Regions from separate parts of the Pseudarthrobacter sp. CCNWLW217 genome, predicted to be linked through region 2. Evidence: riboswitches for the same ligand, from Rfam matches in the RefSeq annotation. Region 2 holds a riboswitch; each other region holds the start of a gene.
The links. A riboswitch is a leader RNA that binds a small molecule or an ion and turns the genes downstream of it on or off. The one in region 2 is predicted to bind thiamine pyrophosphate.
Positions count from the first base shown of each region.

Region 1 (5,937 bases), on a different contig from region 2:
CAGTTCCATGGCAAGGGCAGCGTCCGAGGCAGTCCCTATGCCGGCGTCCAGTACCACGGGCACCGACGCGCGGGACACGATGAGTTCGATGTTGTGCGGGTTGAGGATGCCCAGCCCGGTGCCGATGGGCGATCCCAGTGGCATGACCGCCGTCGCGCCGAGGTTTTCGAGCCGCAGGGCCAGGACGGGGTCGTCATTGGTGTAGGCGAACACCTTGAAGCCCCGGTTGACGAGCTGTTCAGTCGCGTCCACGAGCTCAACGGCGTCCGGCAGGAGGGTCTGTTCGTCGGCGATGACCTCAAGCTTGACCCAGTCTGTTTCCAGCGCCTCGCGGGCAAGTTCAGCCGTCATCACGGCATCCCGCGCAGTGAAGCAGCCGGCAGTGTTGGGCAGGACCCGGATGCCATGGTCCAGCAGGAGCTGGAAAAGGGAGCCGGTTTCGGCTGGCGAGTATCGCCGCATGGCCACGGTGGTCAGCTCCGTCCCGGAGGCCAGCAGGGCCGCGCCCAGCCCATCAAGGCTTGGCGCGCCGCCGGTGCCCATGATCAGGCGGGAGCCGAGCTCGACGCCGTCGATCACGAGCGCGTCCGGGTGCCCGGTCGGGTTAACGGTATTGATGGTTTCGGTCATGGTTCAGCCTCCCTGGACTGCTGTGACCAGTTCGACGTCGTCACCTTCGGCGAGTGCCGTGACGTACCACTGGCTGCGGGGTACTACTTCGGAGTTGTGTGCCACTGCCACACCCAGTTTTTGCCCGTCGGTAGCCTGCCCGTTCGCAGCCAGGGGACGGCCAGTGACCTGGCTGACCAGGGTGGTAATTGACGCGCCGTCGGACACGCTGTGCAGCGAACCATTGAGGGTGATGTTCATGCTGTTTCCTTGGTGGGTTGGAGGATGGCGGCACGGCGTGTGGAGAATCTGGCCGGACTGAACGGGAGCCAGCGCGGGTCTGTGCGTCCATCCATGAGGTCCCGGCAGATGGCGGCGGCTGCAGGTGTCAACAGCACACCGTGGCGGAAAAAACCCGTCGCCACGATCAGGCCATCCACCGGTCCGTGGTTCCCTGGGAGGTGGACGCGGCCCAGCAATGGAGCGTTATCCGGCGTAGCAGGACGCGCCCGGGCTGTACTTTCCAGCAGTTCCAGCTCGGCGACCGCCGGCACCAGGACCTGGGCATCGCGAAGCAGCTGGTAGACGCCGCCTGCCGAGACGCCGCCTGCCGAGACGCCGCCAGCCGACGTTCCTGTGCCGTCCTGGCGGCGCTCCGGACTGGAGGCTGCCAACGCGTCCTCGCGCTGGGTGGCACCGATGACCACAGTGCCGTCACGCCTTGGAACGATGTAGACGGGAACACCGTGGACCAGTCCGCGGACAGTGGCGGTGACCAGAGGGCGGAGATGCTCCGGGACGCGCAGCCGGAGAATGTCGCCGTGCACGGGGCGCAGCGGCAGCTGGAGTCCATCGGGCAGCCCGCCCAACGACGCCGCTCCAAGCCCGTTGGCCACGATGGTTTCGCTGGCGGTCACCGAGCCCCCACCGGCCAGCCGGACACCGGCGACCCGGCCGTCTTTCCAGGCCAGCGACGACGCACGGTCGGCAACGGCGAATCCGTGTTCGGCTCCTGCGACGGCGGATCCTGAATCCTCCCTGTGGCTGGCCAAAGCCTCCCGCAGGCACGCCACCAGCTTCCGCGGGTCCACCTGGTGGTCAGCGGGAATGTCCAGGGCGCAGGAGATCGCGGGGCTCAGGAGGGCTTCGCGGCTGCGGGCTTCGCGCACCGTCAGTGGTTCAACGTCCAGCCCGTGGGCCCGCTGGACTGATCGGAGGTCCATCAGCGCACGGCGGTCGGCCGCGTCCGCGCCGACGGCCAGCGTGGGGGTGGGCAGGTACCCTGCATCGCCGGGAACGTCCCGGGCCAGGTCCGCCGCGAAGGCCGGCCACAGCCGGGACGATTCAAGCATCAGCTCCAGGAGTTCTTCCTCCTGGTAGTGCAACTCACTTACCGGGGCGAGCATGCCTGCCGCAGCCCAGGAGGCGCCGGAACCGGGGGCATCATCAATCACAACCACAGAACGGCCCGAGCGCCTGGCTTCCCAGGCTATGCCGTGCCCGATCACACCCCCGCCGATAACGGCGACGTCAGCAGAGAGGTCGGCGAGAGCGTCACTGGGAGCGCCGGCGGACGGACTGCCGGTTGGCGGTATCATGTGGTTCCTTCCCTACGCCGGTACTAGCCGGATCAGGTCAAGCGGTCGGCTCTGACGCCCTCTCAGCCCGGCGCTTTATGACAGCTGCCGCGGGCTCCCGCAGTACCTGCCCAGTTTAGAGGAACTACTCTGGTTTCCATGAACGCAGCCCTTCCTGACAGCATTGCCGTCGCCAACAGCACCTTCCTTTCCACCAGCCATGCTGAGGCCCTGGGCGGTGCCCGGCTGTACCTGTGCACGGATGCCCGTAAGGATCGCGGTGACTTCGCCGGGTTTGTTGATGCGGCCTTCGCCGGGGGCGTGGACATCATCCAGCTCCGCGACAAGACAATTGAGGCAGCAGAGGAGCTGGACCTACTGGCGGTACTGAAGGAGTCCGCACTGCGCCATGGACGGCTGTGGGCGGTCAATGACCGGGCCGACGTCGCGGTGCTCTCAGGTGCCCCGGTGTTCCATATTGGCCAGAAGGACCTGCCGCTGAAGGCTGCACGCACCTTGTTGAACGGCAATGCAGCCATCGGTCTGTCCACCCACACCACCTCACAGATCGACGGCGCGGTCTCGGCCTCGGCCGCCGTCACAGCCGCGCCCACTGGGCTGGACTATTTCTGTGTTGGTCCGGTGTGGGCCACCCCCACCAAGCCCGGCCGGGCCGCCGTCGGGCTCGACCTCCTCAGGTACGCCGCGGGGGCAGTCAAACAGGCGGGGTCCGTGCCCGGCGTGGCAGAGGTACCCTGGTTCGCCATTGGGGGCGTGGACCTGGGCAACGTGGAGCAGGTGGTGGAAGCGGGCGCCCGCCGGATCGTTGTGGTCCGGGCCATCACCGAAGCCGCCGATCCCGCAGAGGCCGCCGCGGCACTGCTTCGGGCCTTGGACGCCGCCGGCTCCTAGGCCTCCGGCCCCAAAGAGGGGATGGCGTGCATAATCAGCGAAAATCGGGCTAACCTGAATTTCGTGTCACATCATCGGCTGGCCCCAAATGTCCACGAGCACACCAATGCCCTCGAGGAGGCACTGAGTGCGCTGCGGACCGAGCTGGAGCTACCGGGCGACTACCCTGCCGACGCCGTCCGAGATGCGGAAGCCGCTGTCTCCTCAAGGCAACTGCCTGATGCCGACCTGACAGGCATTGATTTCCTCACTATTGATCCTGAGTCCTCCACCGATCTAGACCAGGCCCTGTTTATTGAGCGCGCCGGTAGCGGCTATCGGGTCCTCTACGCCATCGCAGATGTACCCGCATTCGTGGTGCCCGGCGGGCCGCTGGACGCCGAGACCCGCCGCCGGGGACAGACGTTCTACGCGCCCGACGGCCGTATCCCGCTTCATCCGGAGGTCATCAGCGAGGGGGCCGGCAGCCTCCTGGCAGGCCAGCTCTGCTCTGCCTTTGTGTGGGACTTCCACCTGGACCAGGCTGCCCAGGTCACGTCCGTTTCGGTCCAAAGGGCACGGGTCCGCAGCCGGGCCAAGCTCAGCTACAAGGGCGCCCAGGCTGAACTCGACGCCGGAACGGCCTCGCCGGTATTAGAGCTCCTTAAGGAGGTTGGCCTCAAGCGTGTTGAGCTGGAGCGGGAACGCGATGGCGCGAGCCTGAACATGCCTGAGCAGGAGATCGTGCAGCTTCCCGATGGCGGCTATCGGATCGCTGCTGCTCCCCAGCTCCCGGTCGAGGACTGGAACGCCCAGATATCGCTCATGACAGGAATGGCTGCGGCCACCCTGATGCTTGAGGGCAAAGTCGGCATCCTGCGGACCATGCCCGCCCCTGACGAACGGTCCCTGGGGCATTTCCGGCTGCAGACCGAGGTTCTGGGCAAGCCCTGGGACGGGAAAGCGGGCTACGGGGAGTATCTCCGCACGCTTGACCCCACGGATCCGCGGCAACTGGCCATCATGCATTCGGCGGGAATGCTTTTCCGTGGTGCCAGTTATACGGCGTTCGACGGCGAAATCCCCAATGATGCCCGCCAGTCCGCGATCGGAGCCGCCTACGCCCACACCACCGCTCCGCTCCGGCGGCTGGTGGACCGCTTTGTCCTGGTCATCTGTGAGGCACTCAGCAACGGCAGCCCGGTCCCGGCCTGGGCGCGGGAAGCGCTGCCCTCCCTGCCGGTGATCATGGCCGGTTCCGATCAGCTGGCTGCAAGGATGGAGCGTCTGGCGCTGGACACCGTGGAGGCCGCCCTGCTGGTCAACCATGTGGGTCAGGAATTCGACGCGATCGTCATTTCAGGGTCCAAGCCGCAAAAGGACAACGGCAAAAACGGCAATGGCTCCAACGGTAACGGCAACGGCAGGAACGGGAACGGCCCTTCCGGAATCATCCAGATAGCCGAGCCCGCCGTCACGGCCCGCTGTGCCGGTGACCTCGAATCCGGCACCAAAGTCCGTGTCCGGCTTCTCTCCTCGGACATCGCCACGCGGGAAGTACATTTCGAGCTCGTCGGGTAGGCGCCGGGGCGCCCGAAAGGGGCAAAGCCGGGTTTAAGACTCCTTGCCGGTAGACTGAAGAAGTAGATATGGATGCCCGGTCGTTGATTTCCTTGATTTTGAATTCAACAAGCCCGCCCCTACGCGATCTTGAGATACGCCCGCTGGTCACCAGTGCCAGCAATTAGATAGCCCGCGATCGGCTTCCACTGGATTTGCTTGCGCGCTTCGAGCGTGCTCCGGAACGGCCACGTTGGCCGGCCCGTTGAGCAGGCAGCGCCAATGCCCAAATGAATAAGGAAACTCACCTGTGAGTGAATTGCATACCCACCAGCTCCTGATTGACGATTCCGGCACCGAGGTCATCGAGCCGGAAGAAACCATTATCTCGGACGAAAAGCCCCATGAGATCGAGGAGAAATCCTTCGCAGACTTCAACGTCCGCGCCGATATCGTGGAGTCCCTCGCCGATGCCGGGATCACCCACCCGTTCCCGATCCAGGCCATGACACTGCCGGTGGCGCTCTCGGGCCACGACATCATCGGACAGGCCAAAACCGGAACCGGCAAGACCCTCGGCTTCGGCATCCCCGCGCTGCAGCGCGTCGTGGGCCGTGACGATCCCGGCTTCGACAAGCTCGCCGTCCCGGGCGCCCCGCAGGCGCTGGTGATCGTTCCCACCCGCGAGCTCGCCGTGCAGGTAGCCAACGATCTCCAGACCGCCTCCCGCAAGCGCAATGCCCGCATCGCCACCATTTATGGCGGCCGCGCCTACGAGCCGCAGGTCGAAGCCCTGCAGAACGGCGTCGAAGTTGTCGTCGGTACCCCCGGCCGGCTCATTGACCTTTACAAGCAGAAGCACCTGAGCCTCAAGAACGTCAAGATCGTCATCCTCGACGAAGCCGACGAAATGCTGGACCTCGGATTCCTCCCGGATGTGGAAACGCTGATCGCCGGCACGCCTGCGGTCCGCCAGACGCTCCTGTTCTCAGCCACGATGCCCGGACCGGTCATTGCGATGGCTCGCCGCTACATGACCCAGCCCACCCACATCCGTGCGGCCGACCCCGACGACGAGGGGCTCACCAAGCGCGACATCCGCCAGCTCATCTACCGTGCCCACAGCATGGACAAGATCGAGGTCGTGGCGCGCATCCTGCAGGCTCGTGGCCGTGGCCGCACCATCATCTTCACCAAGACCAAGCGGACCGCCGCCAAGGTGGCAGAGGAGCTGGTGGACCGCGGGTTCGCGGCTGCCGCCATCCACGGCGACCTCGGCCAGGGTGCCCGCGAACAGGCC
Region 1 covers NZ_JBBCBT010000002.1:92,875-98,811, reverse strand. The annotation lists gene V9L18_RS03055 (thiazole synthase) at 1-630, opposite strand, end outside; gene thiS (sulfur carrier protein ThiS) at 634-870, opposite strand; gene V9L18_RS03045 (FAD-dependent oxidoreductase) at 867-2,207, opposite strand; TPP riboswitch at 2,200-2,318, opposite strand; gene thiE (thiamine phosphate synthase) at 2,346-3,098, shown strand; gene V9L18_RS03035 (RNB domain-containing ribonuclease) at 3,162-4,658, shown strand; gene V9L18_RS03030 (DEAD/DEAH box helicase) at 4,948-5,937, shown strand, end outside.
Region 1: another riboswitch for thiamine pyrophosphate. It lies ahead of V9L18_RS03045 (FAD-dependent oxidoreductase); the one in region 2 lies ahead of V9L18_RS12260 (ECF transporter S component).

Region 2 (5,937 bases):
TGACAAACTGGTGCTCTGGCTCCTGGAAGACGGTTCCGATGCGGGCGATCAGCTGGTCGGCCTTCCATTTGTAGGGGTCGATGCCTGCGCCCTGACTCAGGTCCACGGTGGCCGAAACGTTTCCCCCTACGGGTGCCAGCAGGCCGGCCAGGGTCAGCGCGAACGTGGATTTTCCCGCACCGTTCGGACCTGTGATGGTGAGCGCCTGCCCGGCGCGCACCTGCGCCGAGATGCCCTGCTGGACCGGAACCGGAGGGATCGCTTTGAAGCGGCGGCGGCGAGGCCGCTCCCGCGAAACGGCAAGGTCCTCGGCCGCCAGCAGCAGGTCCCCGGAGCCGCCGGAAGTCCGGTTCCGCGTGGCCGGAACAAAGCCGGGGACCCACACACCGGCAGCAATCAGCATGTCCCTCGCCTCGGCGAGGACCTGGTCCGGCGGCCCGTCCAGCAGCACTGCGGGATCGGTTGCGGAGCCTGGCTGCAGCACCACGATCCGGTCCACGAGGTCCTTCCAGACGGACACGCGGTGCTCCACCACAACCAGCGTGGCCCCGGTCTTGTCCAGGCAGCGTCCCACGGCGTCGCGGACCTCGAGGACCCCGGTGGGATCCAGGTTGGCCGTGGGCTCGTCCAAGAGGATCAGCCCGGGCCGCATGGCCAGGATGCCGGCGAGCGCCAGGCGCTGCTTCTGCCCGCCGGAAAGGGCCGACGTCGGGTGGTCCAGCGGCAGGTGGGAGAGCCCGACGTCGTCAAGCGCCTCGTGCACGCGCGCCCAGATCGCATCGCGCGGCACGGCGAGGTTCTCGGCACCGAAGGCGACGTCGTCGCCGAGCCGGGAGAGGACCACCTGCGTTTCGGGATCCTGCTGCACCAGCCCGGCGCGGCCGCGCCGCTCACGGGGGGAAGCGCCATCGATCCGCAGCGAACCGGATTCGTCGGAATCGCCTGCTTCGCCGTCGTCGTTCACATCCCCCAGCACCCCCGCGAGAGCGTGGAGCAGCGTGGATTTGCCCGCCCCTGACGGGCCCAGCAGGAGCACACGCTCCCCGGGCTTGATGTCCAGGTCCAGGGCGTGGACAGCAGGCCGGGACCGGCCTGCGTGCCGCCACCCCCAACCGCGGGCAGTGACGGCGGCGGGCCGCATCGCAGCGGCTGTGCCGTCGTCGTAGGCTGCGGGCATTAGGAGAAGACGGGCTCCGACGCAGCCTTGCGGGACGCGAAGGAGCTCAGCACACCGGTCCTGGCCAGGCCGCGCGTGGCGATCCAGGACAGCGCGCCGGCGATGATCGCGCCCGAGATGGCGGTAAATACGATGTACGCGAGCTTGTCACCGGCGGCGTAGGCGATGTTCCAGCCCCAGGGGGCGAAGGAGTCGTTCAGGCCGCAGAACAGCCCGGCCGCAGCGCCGGCCAGCAGCGCGACGGGCAGGTTGAACTTCTTGTAGACGAAGATGGCGAAGATGATCTCGGCACCCAGGCCCTGGACGAAGCCGGAAAACAGCACGGAGGCGCCGTACGGCGAGCCCATGATCAGTTCACCCATGGCGGCCACCGTTTCGCAGAAGAGCGCGGCGCCCGGCTTGCGGATGATCAGCATGCCCAGCACGGCGGGGATCATCCAGCCGCCGGCGATGAGGCCGGTCAGCGGCGGGTAGACGGCGTTCATGGGCGGCGAAACCGCGGCGGCGCCCTGGGACCACGCCCAGAAGATCACGCCGCCGGCGATGGCGATGAGGGCGGCCACCACGATGTCAACGATGCGCCAGGTGTAGCCGGTCTTTTTGATTGCTGCAGTGCTCATGTGATCCTCCTGAGGAACAGGAGGGGAAAGTGTTCCGGCGGTCGGCTTGCCACCGGTTACCGCACACTTCGAGAACTCGACTCCCTTGCGCCGGTACTAACCGGATCAGGTTCGAGGGTCTGCGGCTGTCCCGCACTCTCAGCGCCCACCTGCGGTTCCCTGGCAATGCCAGTGATGCCCGACGGCGGCGCTCCCCTGTCGTTAATAAAGCTGGTCTTTGAATATTCTGCCCTGATGGGCGTGGTCCAGTTTACACCGCTGGGGCGGTAGATTGTGGGCCATGACTGCCAACAACCCGACTGTGACTGCGTTCAATCCCGACTCAAGGCTGCCCCAGCCATCAGGCCTGCTCGAGGCCCTGATTGACCGGATCGAGGCCGAGATCACCGAGCTGCAGTTTCCGCATTTCACCAAGGACGATTCCCTCAATCTGGGGTTGCTCCTGGTGGAGCTGGGGAAGACGCGGCGGCTTCCCATCGCGATCGACATCACCAAGGGCGAGCAAGTGCTCTTCCACGTGGCCTTGGATGGTGCCACGCCGGACAACGAGCACTGGATCAGGGCCAAGCAGCGCACCGCCGCCCGGTATGAGATCCCGTCATTGCTGGTGGGACTCCGCGGCAGGCTGCACGGCGGGCGGATCGAGGACCACGGGTGGTTCGACGAGTCCACCTACGCACCACACGGCGGCTCCTTCCCGGTGTACGTGGCCGGGGTGGGTGCGGTAGCCACTGTCACCGTTTCCGGGCTGCCGCAGCAGCAGGACCACGACCTCGTGGTGGAGGCCCTGCGCGAAATCCTGGGGTCCATGCGGGCCGAATGAGCGCGGCCCAGGGTCGGGCTTCCTGACACTCCCGAAGTTGACACGCTCCCCCTGACGACACGAGGATGAAGTCGATCCGGAAAGCGTTTTCTCACTGGCGCAGCCGTGGAAGCCGCCGTCAGATCCGGCAGCCTTCAGGAGGGCGGGCATTTGAGCAGCCAGCACACCATCGACCGTCAAGCCCTGGTCCGCAGGCATAACGTGGAGCAGCGGAGCCTTGATCCCCGGAGTCCGGTTTCCGTGGGCAACGGCGAGTTCTGCTTCACGGTAGACCTCACCGGGCTCCAGAGCCTCCCGGCCGAGTACCCCGTAGGAGGGCCGCCCGGCACGCTGCTCGGCTCGCAGTCCCAATGGGGCTGGCACTCCGTCCCCGCGGCCGAGGAGTACAGCCTGGCCAGTTCCACGGTTCTGTACGATTCCGCGCGGGGCCCGGTCCCTTACCTGGACATGGTGGGCGATATCGTGGACGGCCGGGAGACTAAGGCGTCCCGCGCCGAGACCTGGCTGCGGGCGAACCCGCACCGCCTGGACCTGGGCCGGATCGGGTTCGCGTGGACGGATCGGGCCGGGGCGCCACGGCCGCTCACCGCGGCAGACGTCGTCGACCCCGTCCAGACCCTGGACCTCTGGACCGGGACGGTCACCAGCACGTTCAGCCTCCGGGGCCATCCCGTCAAGGTCACCACCGCCTGCCATCCGGACCGGGACCAGATCGGCCTGATCGTGGAGTCCGCGGCCCTCCAGCACGGGCTGGTGGTCACGTTCGCCTTCCCCTATGGGTCCGAGGCGTGGCATGACGCCGCGGACTGGAACCGTCCCGCGGACCACACCACTACCTTGGCGGAACCAGCGGGCGGAGCGGACGGCCTCCAGCACTGGACGGTGGACCGCGACCTGGACGGATCGGGGTACCAGGTGACGGTGTCCGGGAGGAACCTCCGGCTGGACCAGTCGGGGGCCCATAACCTGCTGCTTGGCGCCGACGCCGGCCAGGACGTCCTTGACCTGGCCGTCCAGTTCACCAGCACCGGGCAGGGCGAATGCATCCTGCGCAGCTCTGGCGGCGCACCCTCGACTGGGACTGGAACCGCCGTCGCCCAGGCCTCCCGCGACCACTGGCCGAAGTTCTGGCAGTCCGGCGGCGCCGTCGAACTCCATGGCACACCCGACCCGCGGGCGGCTGAACTTGAGCGCAGGATCGTCCTGTCCCAGTACCTCACGGCGATCAACTGCGCCGGGTCCCTGCCACCACAGGAGACCGGGCTGGTGTGCAACTCCTGGCGGGGACGCTTCCACCTGGAGATGCACTGGTGGCACGCCGCGCATTTCGCCCACTGGAACCGCACGGAACTGCTGCTCCCCAGCCTCCGCTGGTACCGAACCATCCTTGAGTCCGCGCGGCAGACGGCCAAGGCCCAAGGGTACGACGGCGTCCGCTGGCCCAAGCAGGTGGGACCGGACGGGCGCGAAAGCCCCAGCCCGATCGGCACCTTCCTGATCTGGCAGCAGCCGCACCCCATCCACCTGGCCGAGCTGGCGTATCGGGCGGTGCCCTCGCGGGAATTGCTGGAGGAATTTTCGGAGATCGTGTTCGAAACCGCCGAGTTCATGGCAAGCTTCGCGCACCCCACGGCACGTGGCTTTGAGCTTGGGCCTCCGCTGATCCCCGCCCAGGAAAGTTATGAAGCCATCCGCGGGACGGTCACCAACCCCACGTTCGAGCTGGCGTACTGGCAATGGGCGCTCCGCACCGCCAACACGTGGCGTGAACGCCTCGGCCTTCCCGGCCGCCCGGACTGGCAGGCCGTTGCGGACGGCATGGTCCGCCCGCGGACCGTCAACGGCGTCTACGCCGCGATCGACGTCGAACCCTTCACTATCCGCACGGACCACCCGTCCATGCTGTGCGCACTGGGCGTGCTGCCGCAGACAGGCCTGATCGACCCGGAGATCATGCGCGCCACGCTCGCCGACGTGCTGGCCACCTGGGACTGGGACAGCACCTGGGGCTGGGACTACCCCGTGATGGCCATGACCGCCGCACGGCTGGAGGACCCGGAAACCGCCGTCGACGCCCTCCTGCAAGGGGCCGGGAAAAACACGGTCCTGCCGAACGGACACAACCTGCAGACAGATTCCCTTCCCCTCTACCTGCCAGGAAACGGCGGACTCCTGGCCGCCGTCGCCCTGATGGCGGCGGGGTGGGACGGCGGCCCGGACCGGCACGCCCCGGGCTTCCCGGCAAGCTGGAGCGTGGTGTGGGAAGGCTTGGTTCCGGGTCCGTAGCGAACCGCCGGAGGGGCTTCAGGCGGCCCGGCAGGGGGCTGTCACGGTGGACGATGACGCTAGGCTAGGAGAAGTCCTGAATTCACGACGCAAGGAGCACGGGAATGAACTTCTTCATCAAGCTGCTGGGCACGGGCATCAGCCTGCTTGCCGGGTTCGCCGGCACCAAGGCCGTTGACGCGATCTGGGAAAAGACCACCGGCAAGAAGCCACCAAAGGGCGGCAAGGACGATGTCCCCACCACGCTGCGGACCGCGTTGACCTTCGCGCTGGTGTCCGCCTCTGTGAGCGCCATCATCCAGGTCCTCGCCAACCGTGGCACGCAGCGGGCCATCACGCGCTTCGCCAAGAGCCAGGACATCGTCTAGGCGCAGGAAAAACCGGGCTGTGATCAGTCCGGCCGGCCGCCGTCGGAAGCATCCTCCCGGGAAGCTTTGGCGGCGGCTTTCTGCACCACGGCCTCGAGCTCGTCGGAGCTGAGGAGTTCGCGGTGCAGGTGCTTGGTCCGGTAACCGGCCCGGCCCACCATGTGCGCAGACACGGGCACGGTCAGCAGCTGGAAGATCCAGGCCACCAGCAGCACCGGCCACACCCACCCGGTGCGCAACTGCAGGCCGATGGACGCCAGCAGCAGGAACAGGCCCAGGACCTGGGGTTTGGTGGCGGCGTGCATCCGGCTCAGGAGATCAGGGAACCGCAGCAGGCCCACTGCGGCGGCCAAGGACATCAGCGCGCCCACGATCATGAAAACGGCGGACACGGAGTCAATGACGATGTCCAGCACGGCGGGCTCAGGACTCATGGGGCTGCTCCCGCCGGTCTGCCACGAAGCGGGCCACGGTCACCGAGCCGATAAACCCAATGATGGACAACGCCACCAGCAGCATGAGGTTGTTCAGGTGCCGGTTCACGGCCATGTCGATGCATAAGGCCGCACCGAGGATGGCCAGCAGCACGTCCGAGGCCAACACCCGGTCCAGCAGCGAAGGCCCCCGCGCGATCCTGATGATGGCTCCGGCGGCCGCCAGCGA
Region 2 covers NZ_JBBCBT010000009.1:136,510-142,446, forward strand. The annotation lists gene V9L18_RS12255 (ABC transporter ATP-binding protein) at 1-1,177, opposite strand, end outside; gene V9L18_RS12260 (ECF transporter S component) at 1,177-1,797, opposite strand; TPP riboswitch at 1,862-2,004, opposite strand; gene V9L18_RS12265 (heme-degrading domain-containing protein) at 2,078-2,620, shown strand; gene V9L18_RS12270 (hypothetical protein) at 2,771-4,906, shown strand; gene V9L18_RS12275 (DUF4235 domain-containing protein) at 5,011-5,274, shown strand; gene mnhG (monovalent cation/H(+) antiporter subunit G) at 5,298-5,708, opposite strand; gene V9L18_RS12285 (monovalent cation/H+ antiporter complex subunit F) at 5,698-5,937, opposite strand, start outside.

Region 3 (5,937 bases), on a different contig from region 2:
CGGACACCTGCGATGCTCCCACGTTGCTCAGGATGACCAGACGTACAGCCCGGTGCGGTCGGCATCCTCGATTCCACTGGCCAGCTCTGCCAGCTGCTGCACGTATTTCCTGGCTTCGGCCGCACCGAATGGCATGTCGTCCTGGGCCGCCCATTTTTCGGCGACGTCGTCGAGGACATTGCCCTCCCCCTCGGTCTCATAGCTGAGCAGCTCAGCGAGCGCCCGGACCATGGCGGGCGGAACACCCAGCAGTGAATCGCTGGCCACATCCACCATGGCCAGTTCATAGTCCGCACCACCGGCATGCACGGCCGCGCCGGCGAGGTCCCCGAGCTGTTCAATTTCGAAGTCACTGATCCCGGGAATCCGAAGGCCGGGTGTGGCGGGGGAACCGCCGTCGTCCAGTATCCCGGCACGCTTCAGCGCGGCGTCGTGGGTTGAAACAAAGATTTCGGTGAAGCCCATGGGAATCGCCCTCATTCCGTCGACGGTGCGGCTCTGGCAGGCAGCTGCAGAGCTGCCCCGGCCGTTCGGAATCAGCCTAGTACACGGCTCCTTGCTTCTCTGGGCCGCCGCACCCGGCTTAGCGCACAGCGACCCGGATGCTGTTTCGCCAAGGGTCCTCGAAGCGCAACTCGGCCCCCGTATGGTGGCTGGGAACCCCGGCGACCTTCAGCCGATCGGCAAGTGCGCCGACGTCGTCTCCGGCCGGCACCTCAATGAGCACCTCCCCCAGGCCGAGGGTATCTTTCCGGGGACCGGCGCCGCGGCTGTTCCAGACGTTCATGGCCATGTGGTGGTGGTAGCGCCCGGCTGACACAAAAAGCGCCTGGCCATGCCAGCCCGCCGTCTTCTCGAACCCCAACGTGCCGACATAGAAATCGTGGGCGGTGTGGACGTCGCCCACCTGGAGGTGGACGTGGCCCACCCCGGCGGCCGTCCGCTGCTGGCCGTCAACGGATTCCTGGGTCAGATGCTCCTGCAGGTAGCGCTGCGGAGGCAGTGCCAGGCTGTCCATGACCACGTCCGTTCCATTCCAGGACCAGTTTTTGCGCGGCCGGTCCCAGTAGAGTTCGATGCCGTTGCCCTCCGGGTCGTTGAAATAGAAGGCTTCACTGACCAAGTGGTCCGCACTGCCCGTGAACGAGCGGGGCTCATATTGGGCCGCCGTAGCGACTGTGGCCGCCAGTGCCGCCTGGTCCTCAAAGAGCAGCGCCGTGTGGAACAGCCCGGCCTCGCCCCTGCCGGGAAGAGTCAGCCCGGGGGCGGCGGCCAGATGCACTAGCGGCTTTCCGAGCCGGCCCATGTAGAGGCCACCGTCCTGTTCGGCCACCACGTCCAGGCCCAGTGCGCGCTGGTAGTAGTCAGTCATGAGCTTCATGTCGCCGACCTTCAGCATCACCGTGCCCATGGTGAGCTCGGCAGGTAGAAGGTCCTGGCTGGTGGATTCTGCAGTCATCGAAAACTCCCGGTCCAACGGCCGCCGGATCTCGGAGGCCTCTACTCTTCTAAATTACTTGAAGCTTCAATTTATTCCCAACTGTACGAGCGTGATCTTCAACGGTCAGCGGATCACCTCGCCCCGCAACACGACGTGCCGGAGCGTGGCGACAGTGGAGGGGACGCGCCGGGGGTCTTCCCCGCACAACACCACATCGGCGCTGGCACCCTCGGAGATCCCCTCAGCGCCGAGCCACGTCCGCGCACCCCAGCAAGCAGCATCCAGGGCCGCCGCAGGAGGGAGGCCTGCCCGGTGCAGTGCCAGGATTTCGTCGGCGATCCGTCCGTGCCGGATGACGCTGCCCGCATCTGTCCCGGCATAGATTCGCACACCCGCTTCGAAGGCTTCGTACACGCGCTCGTACCTGCGTTCCCACAGCGCGTGCATGTGCTCGGCGTACCGCGGGAATTTCGCTTCGGCCTGGCGGGCGATGTCCGGGAAGGTGTCGATGTTGATCAGCGTCGGGACGATGGGGACACCCTGGGCGGCGAGCCGGGAAACGTGCCGGGGCAGCAATCCGGTGGCGTGCTCGATGCAGTCGATGCCGGCGTCGAGCATCTGGTCAAGGGTGTCTTCGGCGAAGCAGTGCGCGGTCACCCGTGCGCCCTCGTCGTGGGCCGCTTGCACGGCATCGCGGACGACGGCGTCGGGAAACGACGGTGCGAGGTCTCCGGCGTCGCGGTCAATCCAGTCCCCCACGAGCTTGACCCAGCCGTCGCCGGCCCTCGCCTGCTTCCGCACGGCCTCCACCAGGCCGTCCGGCTCCACCTCGACGGCGAAATCCCGCAGGTAGCGCCGTGACCGGGCAATATGCCGCCCGGCGCGGATAAGCCTGGGCATGTCGTGACGCTGCTGCAGCCAACGCGTGTCGCTTGCCGCCCCTGCATCACGGACCAGGAGCGTGCCTGCGTCGCGGTCGGTGCGGGCCTGTTCTTCAGCCATCGCATCCGGGACGACGCCGCCGGGTCCCAGGCCAACGTGGCAGTGGGCATCAACGAACCCGGGAAGGACCCAGCCCCCCAGCACAGCATCGGGGGACGTGGGGGGCCTGTGGAACGTGAGACGGCCGTCGACGGACCAGAGGCCCCGCCGTTCCTCATTCGGTCCGGTGAGCACTGTTCCGCTGAATTCGATGATTCCGGCCATGGCAACAGCCTAATCCGCGGAAGAGCCCGCCCACGTCACGGTCAGGAGTGCCCTCCCGCACCTGTGGTAGCTTCATCTAGACCACACGGGAGCCCTTGCAGGGGCTGAGATCAGGCTGACGCAGCCTGCGACCGTTGAACCTGTCCGGGTAATGCCGGCGAAGGAAGTGAGTATTCATTGAGTACACCAGAAACACGGCTGATTGCTGCCCAAAATGAGACGGCCAAGGGGAAAGCCGGCATTGAGACCCAGTCGCTGAAATCCCATTCGTTGGCGTTCATCAGTGACGAGGCCACCGGAATCCGGGTTCCGGTAACGGAAATTGCGCTGGAACCATCGCCCAACGGCGAGGCGAACGGCCCTTTCCGGACCTACCGCACCGCCGGCCCTGGGAGTGATCCGGTGGTGGGCCTGGACCCGTTCCGCTCGGAATGGATCGCGGCCCGTGGCGACACCGAGCCCTACAGCGGCCGGGAACGGAACCTGCTCGACGACGGCAAGTCGGCAGTCCGCCGCGGCGCAGCCTCCGCAGAGTGGAAGGGAGCACAGCCGGTGCCCCGCCGCGCCGTCGACGGCCGGACAGTCACCCAGATGCACTACGCAAAGCAGGGTGTCATCACCCCGGAGATGCAGTTCGTTGCCCTCCGCGAAAACTGTGACGTGGAACTGGTCCGCAGCGAAGTGGCGGCAGGCCGCGCCATCATCCCCAACAACATCAACCACCCGGAATCCGAGCCGATGATCATCGGCAAGGCCTTCCTGGTCAAGATCAACGCCAATATCGGCAACTCGGCTGTGACAAGTTCCATCGCCGAGGAAGTGGACAAACTGCAGTGGGCAACCCAGTGGGGAGCCGACACGGTGATGGACCTGTCCACCGGCGATGACATCCACACCACGCGTGAGTGGATCATCCGCAACTCCCCCGTCCCCATCGGCACGGTGCCCATCTACCAGGCGCTGGAGAAGGTCAATGGCGAGGCCAACAAACTGACGTGGGAGATCTTCCGCGACACCGTGATTGAGCAGTGCGAGCAGGGCGTGGACTACATGACCATCCACGCCGGAGTGCTGCTGCGCTACGTGCCGCTGACGGCCAACCGTGTCACCGGCATCGTTTCCCGTGGCGGTTCCATCATGGCCGGCTGGTGCCTCGCGCATCACCAGGAGAACTTCCTGTACACCCACTTCGACGAGCTGTGCGAAATCTTCGCCAAATACGACGTCGCTTTCTCCCTCGGCGACGGGCTGCGCCCGGGAGCGACGGCGGACGCCAACGATGCCGCCCAGTTTGCCGAGCTGGATACGCTGGCTGAACTGACGCAGCGCGCCTGGGAATTCGACGTGCAGGTGATGGTGGAAGGACCCGGCCACGTACCGTTCCACCTTGTCCGGGAGAATGTGGAACGCCAGCAGGAGCTCTGCAAGGGGGCCCCGTTCTACACCCTCGGACCGCTGGTCACGGACATAGCACCCGGCTACGACCACATCACCTCCGCCATCGGGGCCACCGAGATCGCCCGCTACGGCACCGCCATGCTCTGCTACGTCACGCCTAAGGAGCACCTCGGCCTGCCCAACAAGGACGATGTGAAGACGGGTGTGATCACATACAAGATCGCGGCCCACGCCGCCGACCTGGCCAAGGGCCACCCCGGCGCCCACGAGCGGGACGACGCCCTGTCAAAGGCGCGGTTCGAGTTCCGCTGGCGGGACCAGTTCGCACTGTCCCTGGACCCGGTCACTGCGGAAGCCTTCCATGACGAGACGCTGCCCGCCGAGCCGGCCAAAACCGCCCACTTCTGTTCCATGTGCGGCCCCAAGTTCTGCTCCATGAGGATCAGCCAGGACATCCGGGATGAGTATGGCTCGGCTGAATCCCAGGCAGCCCTGGCGGAGATGGCGGCCGGGATGCGAGAAAAGAGCGAGGAGTTCCTCGCGGCAGGCGGGAAGGTTTACCTGCCTGACCTGGAGGTGCCTTCGCGCTAACGCGTCAGGAGGCCCGGGCTGACCGGCCGCGGCTGACGTCGCCCACGAACGCCCGGATGGCGTGATCGCCTTCCGCCGAATCCTGGGGCCGGTGCCCGCCCGCAGCAATGCGGTGCAGGGCACCGGTTTCGCGGAGGTATCCGGCGATCTCTTCATAAAGCGGCTCCCAGCCGCCGGTCAGCACCAGCGTTGGCACGCCCGGGACGATATGCAGCGGCGCCTCCCAGGCCGGGGCCTGCAGCCGGAGCCGCCGGGCGGAGCGTCGTTCCTCCTGGGTGGCGGGCTCCTGGAGATCTGCAGCATAGACGCGGCGGACGAACTCCCGTTGGAAATCCTCGTCACTCAGCTGGTGGCGGACATCAAAGAGGGGCTTCATGAGCTCCCGGTGCGCCGCCGTCGCTGGCAGTTCCGCGGTCAACGACAGGCAGGCCGGCTCCACGAGCGTCAGCGAATACACCAGGTCGGGGCGCTCGACGGCGGCCATCATGGCGGAGATCGCCCCTTGGGAATGCGCCACAACGTGGCCACCGGCGGCACCCCTGCCGTCGTCGGCGAGGGATCTCAAAACGATGGCGGTGTCCTCCGCAAAGGAGGACTCGACCGGTTCAGCAACAGAGTCAAAGCCGTGGCGCCGGAGAAACAGGGCGTCGTAGGTCAGTGCCATGCCGTGCTGCCGGGGCCAGGCCGCTGAGCCGAAGCTTCCGGCGCCGTGCACGAACACTACCCGCTGCTTGAACATGACCCAACCCTATTCCACGGCTCCGACATCCCAACTGGGTAGCAGCAGGTGTCGTTTTGAGCGCTCATAACGACATCTGCTGCTACCCAGTTGGGCGATGCGATTACTTGCCGAGGAACTTGTCGAAGCCCTTGGGCAGGTTCAGCTGCGAAGGATCGAAGTCACCGGACTGCTGGCCAAACGCTGCACCCGTGGGGAGCGCCTTGGCCGCTCCGGCGCGCCGCGCCTCCGCGTCCTTGAGCTCCTGGGCTGCCTTGGCCGGGTTACCGGAGCGGGCCTTCTTCTTCGGGGCATTCTTGGCCCCCTTGCGTGCGCCGCCGCCTGGGCCGCCCATTCCCGGCATGCCTGGCATTCCCGGCATGCCGCCGCCCTGGGCCATCTTCTTCATCATCTTCTGGGCCTGGGCAAAACGTTCGAGCAGCCCATTGACTTCGGAGACGTGGACGCCCGAACCGCGGGCAATGCGGGCCCGGCGGGAGCCATTGATGATTTTGGGGGCAACGCGCTCGTGCGGGGTCATGGACCGGACGATTGCCTCGACGCGGTCGATTTCCCGCTCGTC
Region 3 covers NZ_JBBCBT010000022.1:17,522-23,458, forward strand. The annotation lists gene V9L18_RS19995 (hypothetical protein) at 28-465, opposite strand; gene V9L18_RS20000 (VOC family protein) at 584-1,459, opposite strand; gene V9L18_RS20005 (amidohydrolase family protein) at 1,565-2,647, opposite strand; TPP riboswitch at 2,723-2,830, shown strand; gene thiC (phosphomethylpyrimidine synthase ThiC) at 2,888-4,636, shown strand; gene V9L18_RS20015 (alpha/beta hydrolase) at 4,641-5,375, opposite strand; gene ffh (signal recognition particle protein) at 5,479-5,937, opposite strand, start outside.
Region 3: another riboswitch for thiamine pyrophosphate. It lies ahead of thiC (phosphomethylpyrimidine synthase ThiC); the one in region 2 lies ahead of V9L18_RS12260 (ECF transporter S component).

Region 4 (5,937 bases), on a different contig from region 2:
GGCGAGGTCGGACAGGGGATCACGGTCCGATTCGAGGGTTCCGCAGTCCAGGACGTGCACCAGCGCGGCGCAGCGTTCCACGTGCCGCAGGAAGTGGTGGCCCAGGCCCTTGCCCTCGGACGCCCCTTCAATCAGGCCGGGGACGTCGGCAATGGTGAAGCGGACATCGCCGGCCTGGACAACGCCGAGGTTGGGGATCAGGGTGGTGAAAGGGTAGTCGGCGATCTTGGGCCGCGCCGCGGACATGGCGGCGATCAGGCTCGACTTGCCGGCGGACGGGAAGCCAACCAGGGCGATGTCCGCAATGGACTTCAGCTCCAGCACGACGTCGCTGGACTCACCTTCGATGCCCAGCAGCGCGAAGCCGGGCGCACGGCGCTTCTGGGAGGAGAGCGCGGCGTTGCCGAGGCCGCCCTGGCCGCCGGCCGCCGCGACGTATTCCGTTCCTTCGCCGACGAGGTCCGCCAAAACGGTGCCGTCCTTGGACTTGACCACGGTGCCGTCCGGGACGGGGAGGATGAGGGTTTCACCGTTTTTGCCGCCGCGCCAGTCCCCCATGCCGGGTCCGCCGTTGGTGGCGTGCCGGTGCGGGGCGTGGTGATAGTCCAGCAGGGTGGTTGTCTGGTGGTCCACGCGGAGGATGACGTCGCCGCCGTCGCCGCCGTTGCCGCCGTCGGGCCCGCCCAGGGGCTTGAACTTCTCGCGGTGGACGGAGACACAGCCGTGGCCGCCGGTACCGCCGGATACGTGCAGTACTACCCGGTCTACAAAGCTCGCCACGTGGATCTCCTCAGTGCTGTTTCCTGGACGCTGCAAAGCGCCAAGACGATTGTAATGCGGTTAAAAGAACAGTGGAGCGGACCAAATGGCCCGCTCCACCGCTTCAGAACTATGAGTTACTCTGCAGCTGCAGCAGCAACGATGTTGACAACGCGGCGACCGCGGCGGGTGCCGAATTCAACGGCGCCCGGGGTCAGTGCGAACAGGGTGTCGTCGCCGCCACGGCCTACGCCGGCGCCCGGGTGGAAGTGGGTGCCACGCTGGCGGACGATGATTTCGCCTGCGGAAACTACCTGGCCGCCGAAGCGCTTGACGCCGAGGTACTGGGCGTTGGAGTCACGACCGTTGCGAGTGGAGCTCGCGCCTTTTTTATGTGCCATTTGAAATGCCTGCCTCTAAATTCTGGGGAATCTGCTGAAAACCTGAACAGTAACGAAGGTTACTTGATACCAGTGATCTTGACCTTGGTCAGTTCCTGACGGTGACCCTGGCGCTTCTTGTAACCGGTCTTGTTCTTGAACTTCTGGATGACGATCTTCGGACCACGGAGGTCATTGAGGATCTCAGCCGTAACAGTTACCTTGGCCAGGTCCGCAGCGGCGGAGGTGACCTTGTCACCGTCTACCAGGAGCAGTGCGGGCAGCTGAATGGTGCTGCCGGCTCCACCGGGGACGCGGTTCAGGGTAACGAAGTCTCCAACGGAAACCTTCTCTTGGCGGCCGCCTGCGCGGACAATCGCGTACACCACTTGGGAACTCACTTCTCTCGACGTTTATTACTAGATTTGCGTGCGGAACCTGGGCCTATATTTGGCTGGGCTCTCGCTGTGCCTCAACGCCGTGGGGTCGTAACCCAAGTGTTGGCGTAAGCACCGAAGATCTAGAATACGCTAATTTTGCCTTCGGCCGCAAATGAGGCTGGTTCCGGCGGGCTGTCCGTGATAAGCGCCACAAGCGTGCGCAACACTGACAATCCGGAACCGTGCCCGACTATCGTACCGGCTGGATGGGCCGGGGAGCGTCAGGCGTGCAGCCGCGGCGCGTCGAAGAAATCAACTTCGAAACGGCACGACTGGTTGAAAGCGACGACCATGGCAGCACGCTCGTCCTCCGAGCCCCGGCGTCCGGCTTCGTCTGCCAGGGCAATAGCTGTACGGGTGGCCTGCGCGAAGTCCTCGTCGGCGTACGTCCGCAGCCACTCGGCGTACGGGTGGTCCGCCGGGGCGCCCGCGGCAAGGAATTGCGCGTGGAGGGTCTGTCCGACTTCGGCGTAGAGCCAGAAGCAGGGCAGGACCGCTGCCACCAGCACCGCGTAACTGCCCGATGCGGAGGCGGCCAGCAGGTGGTCCACATACGACTTTGTGACAGGACCGAGGACGGGCTCCACGGTTCGCGTACTGAGCCAGGTCCGATGCAGCTCCGATTCAACCTCCAGGCATTGCTGGGCTGATCGGGCCCAAAACAGCTGTGCGGCTTCGGTGGGGGCCAAGGCGCTGGCCCGTGCCAGCACCCGTGAGTACCCATTGAGGTAGATGGCATCCTGGGCCAGGTAGTAGGCGAACTGCTTTTCGGGCAGGCTTCCTGCCACGAGGTTCCGGATGAACTCGAGCTCATAGATGGCGGCGAGGTCTGCGGTGGCCTCCGCACGGAGGAGCTCGGCGAAGCCGCCCTCGCCGAGCTGGGCCGGTTCCAGGACAGGCCCTCTTGCCGCCTGCAGGTGGTGGAAGTGGTGGACGGGACCGTTTCCCGCACCGACGTCCAGGCCGTCCGAGGACACCAGGGCACCTGCCAGCCAGGGCTTGACGTGCCGCAGTGAGGCCTCCCAGTCCCCCAGACGGGCCTGTGCCGTTGCCATGGCCGACGAGAGCGAGCAGCCCGTCCCGTGGCTGTTGCGGGTGGGGATCCTGTCCCCCGGAACCTCCACAATTTCCTGGGCAAGCAGTCCGCCAGTATTGACGAGGGCATCCGGGCAGGCGGCGCCGTCGAGATGTCCCCCCTTCACCAGGATGGTGGAGCCGGTGTCCGCCGCCAACCGCCGGCCCTGTTCCAGCGCTTCTGCCCAGGAGCCGGCCTGGGCCTCTCCGAGCAGCATGGCCAGTTCAGCGAGATTGGGCGTGATCAGGTCCGCCAGCGGGAGCAGTCCGCGGAGGGCAGCCTCGGCAGACGCCTGCAGGAGCCTGTCGCCGCTGGTAGCCACCATGACGGGGTCAAGGACTACGACGCCGGGACGCACCTTTTCGAGCCAGCTGCGGACCGCTGCCACCACCTCGGCATCGCCCAGCATGCCGATTTTGACGGCATCAATGGTGATGTCATCGCTCACGGCTTCCAACTGCTGGACCAGGAAGGCGGCCGGCGGCACGTGCACCGCGCGGACGCCCTGAGTGTTCTGCGCTGTCAGCGCGGTGATCGCGGCCATCCCGTAGCCGCCGTGGGCTGCGATGCTTTTCAGGTCGGCCTGGATGCCGGCGCCGCCGGACGGGTCGGACCCTGCGATGGACAGCACCCGCGGAACGTCCCGGAGGACCGGGGCCGGCGCTGCCGGGCTGAGTACAGGTGCCGGGGGCAGGACAGTAGTTGAAGACAAGGAAGACATCCCTTCGCCGGTGCTAGCCGGACAGGTTCAACGGGTGTGGATCTCAGCCGGCCCTTGCGCGGCACCCCGTGTCGGTAACCAAGCCTAGCGTTTCAGTGCCCGGCCCGGCGTCAAATGGCCTGGTCACATGAAGCCGTTAACGCGCGATGCCCGGACGCGCCCCTGCGAAGGGTCGTGTCCGGGCATCCTGGCTGATGTCCTTTGCGGAGGATCAGAGCTCGGAAGCAGGTACTCCTACCCCGAGGATGATTGGCGCCTCTGCCTGTTTCTTGTCGCCTGCGGCGGTTGTGGCCGGCTCAGGCGCCTTGGCCGCGTGGGAGTGGCCGCCGGCTGCTGCGTGCGTTGCCTCGTGGTGTTCTACCGAGGTTGCGTTTGCCGCGCCCTGGGCCCGGCTGGCGCTGCGGTTGCGGCGGGGCCTGCGGGTACGGGACTGCTCAGCGGTGTGGTCTGAGTAATCCTTCTCCTCTACCGCAGCATGCGGCACATCGGTGCTTGGCTGCGGGGCAGCCTGCGCAGGCTCCGGAGCGGCAACGGCGGGCTCGCCGAGGTGCGCGAAGGCTTCAGCGAGCCTGTCGAGCGTCAGGGCCGGCTGCTGCGGCTGGTCTGCCGCGTGCTCCACGAACGGCAGCACCACCTGTTCCCCGCCGAAAGTGAGCACGGCAGCAGGACGTCCGGACGCGTCGGCGTCATGCTGGCGGGCTGTTGCCGGTGCCTGGCCTGTTGTTGCCGGGGCGGCGTGGGCCTGCTCCGCCGTCGGCCGTGCTGCCGCTGCAGCAGGGCTTCCGGCCGCCGCAGCTCCAGCAGCGTGGGCTACCTCGTCGTCGTGCAGGTGCGCTGCGTGCGCCGCCGCGGCGATGTTGGCCAGGGCCAGCCTGGTGGCCTCAGCCTTGGCGTGCCGCTCGGCGTCGCTGGGATCCGGGTGGACCGTGTGGACCTGGACCGGTGCGGACGGTGCCGCCTCCAAGGGAACGCCTCCGCGTCCACGGCGCCGCTTGCGGTCGCCACGTGCGCCGGGCTGGCTGTCAGCCCGCTGGCTTTCCGGGCGCTGGTCGGGCCGCGGGGTGTCCGTGCGGTGAGTGTCCGTACGCTGCACGTGGTGCTCGGCAGCCACCGTGTTGGCGCGACGGTGCTCCACGGGATCGTCGTGGGTGACCACGCCGCGGCCGGCACAGGTTTCGCACTGCTCGCCGAAGACTTCCAGCAGCCCGGTGCCCATGCGCTTGCGCGTCATCTGAACGAGCCCCAGGGACGTTACTTCTGCCACCTGGTGCTTGGTGCGGTCGCGGCCCAGGCATTCCACCATGCGGCGCAGGACGAGGTCGCGGTTGGATTCCAGGACCATATCGATGAAGTCGATGACGATAATGCCGCCGATGTCGCGGAGCCGCAACTGGCGTACAACTTCTTCGGCAGCTTCGAGGTTGTTCTTGGTGACCGTTTCCTCGAGGTTGCCGCCGCTGCCGGTGAACTTGCCGGTGTTGACGTCCACCACGGTCATGGCTTCGGTTCGGTCGATGACCAGCGAACCGCCAGAGGGCAGGAAGACCTTGCGTTCGAGTGCCTTATGGATCTGCTCGTCGATCCGCCAGGCCGCGAAGATGTCCTGGTCCTTGGTCCACTTTTCCAGGCGGCCCACCAGATCGGGGGCCACGTACGTGACGTAGGCCTCGATGGTGTCCCATGCCTCCCCACCGGAAACGATCAGCTTGGAGAAGTCCTCGTTGAAGACGTCCCGAACCACCTTGATGGTGAGGTCCGGTTCGCCGTAGAGAAGTTCCGGGGCAAGGATCTTCGTGGACGTGGACTGGCTTTCAATGCCCTCCCACTGGGCGCGCAGACGGTTGATGTCGTGCGTAAGCTCCTCTTCCGAGGCGCCTTCTGCGGCCGTGCGGACGATGACGCCGGCATGCTCCGGCAGGCGGTCCTTGAGGATGCGCTTGAGCCGGTTGCGTTCGACGTCGGGCAGCTTACGTGAAATTCCCGTCATGGAGCCGCCGGGTACGTAGACCAGGTAGCGGCCGGGGAGGGAGATCTGGCTGGTCAGGCGCGCGCCCTTGTGACCCACGGGGTCCTTGGTGACCTGGACCAGGACGGTGTCGCCGGACTTCAGGGCGTTCTCGATCCGGCGCTGCTTGCCTTCGAGGTTGACGGCTTCCCAGTTCACCTCACCGGCGTACAGGACGGCGTTCCGGCCGCGGCCGATATCAACGAACGCCGCTTCCATTGATGGCAGGACGTTCTGCACCTTGCCGAGGTAGACGTTCCCGATCAGGGAGTCCTGCTGCGTCTTGGAGACAAAGTGCTCGGCCAGGACGCCGTCTTCCAGGACTGCGATCTGGATTCTGTCGTCGCGTTGCCGGACGATCATCTGGCGGTCCACGGATTCGCGGCGGGCCAGGAACTCTGCTTCGGTGATGACGGTGCGGCGGCGGCCAGTATCGCGGGATTCACGGCGGCGCTGCTTCTTGGCTTCCAGCCTGGTGGAGCCCTTGACGGACGTCACGCGGTTGTTGACGGGCGCTTCGGTCACGGCGCGGGGAGCGCGGACGCGGGTCACTGTGT
Region 4 covers NZ_JBBCBT010000014.1:94,212-100,148, forward strand. The annotation lists gene obgE (GTPase ObgE) at 1-780, opposite strand, end outside; gene rpmA (50S ribosomal protein L27) at 897-1,160, opposite strand; gene rplU (50S ribosomal protein L21) at 1,220-1,528, opposite strand; gene V9L18_RS16295 (bifunctional hydroxymethylpyrimidine kinase/phosphomethylpyrimidine kinase) at 1,801-3,375, opposite strand; TPP riboswitch at 3,358-3,454, opposite strand; gene V9L18_RS16300 (Rne/Rng family ribonuclease) at 3,587-5,937, opposite strand, start outside.
Region 4: another riboswitch for thiamine pyrophosphate. It lies ahead of V9L18_RS16295 (bifunctional hydroxymethylpyrimidine kinase/phosphomethylpyrimidine kinase); the one in region 2 lies ahead of V9L18_RS12260 (ECF transporter S component).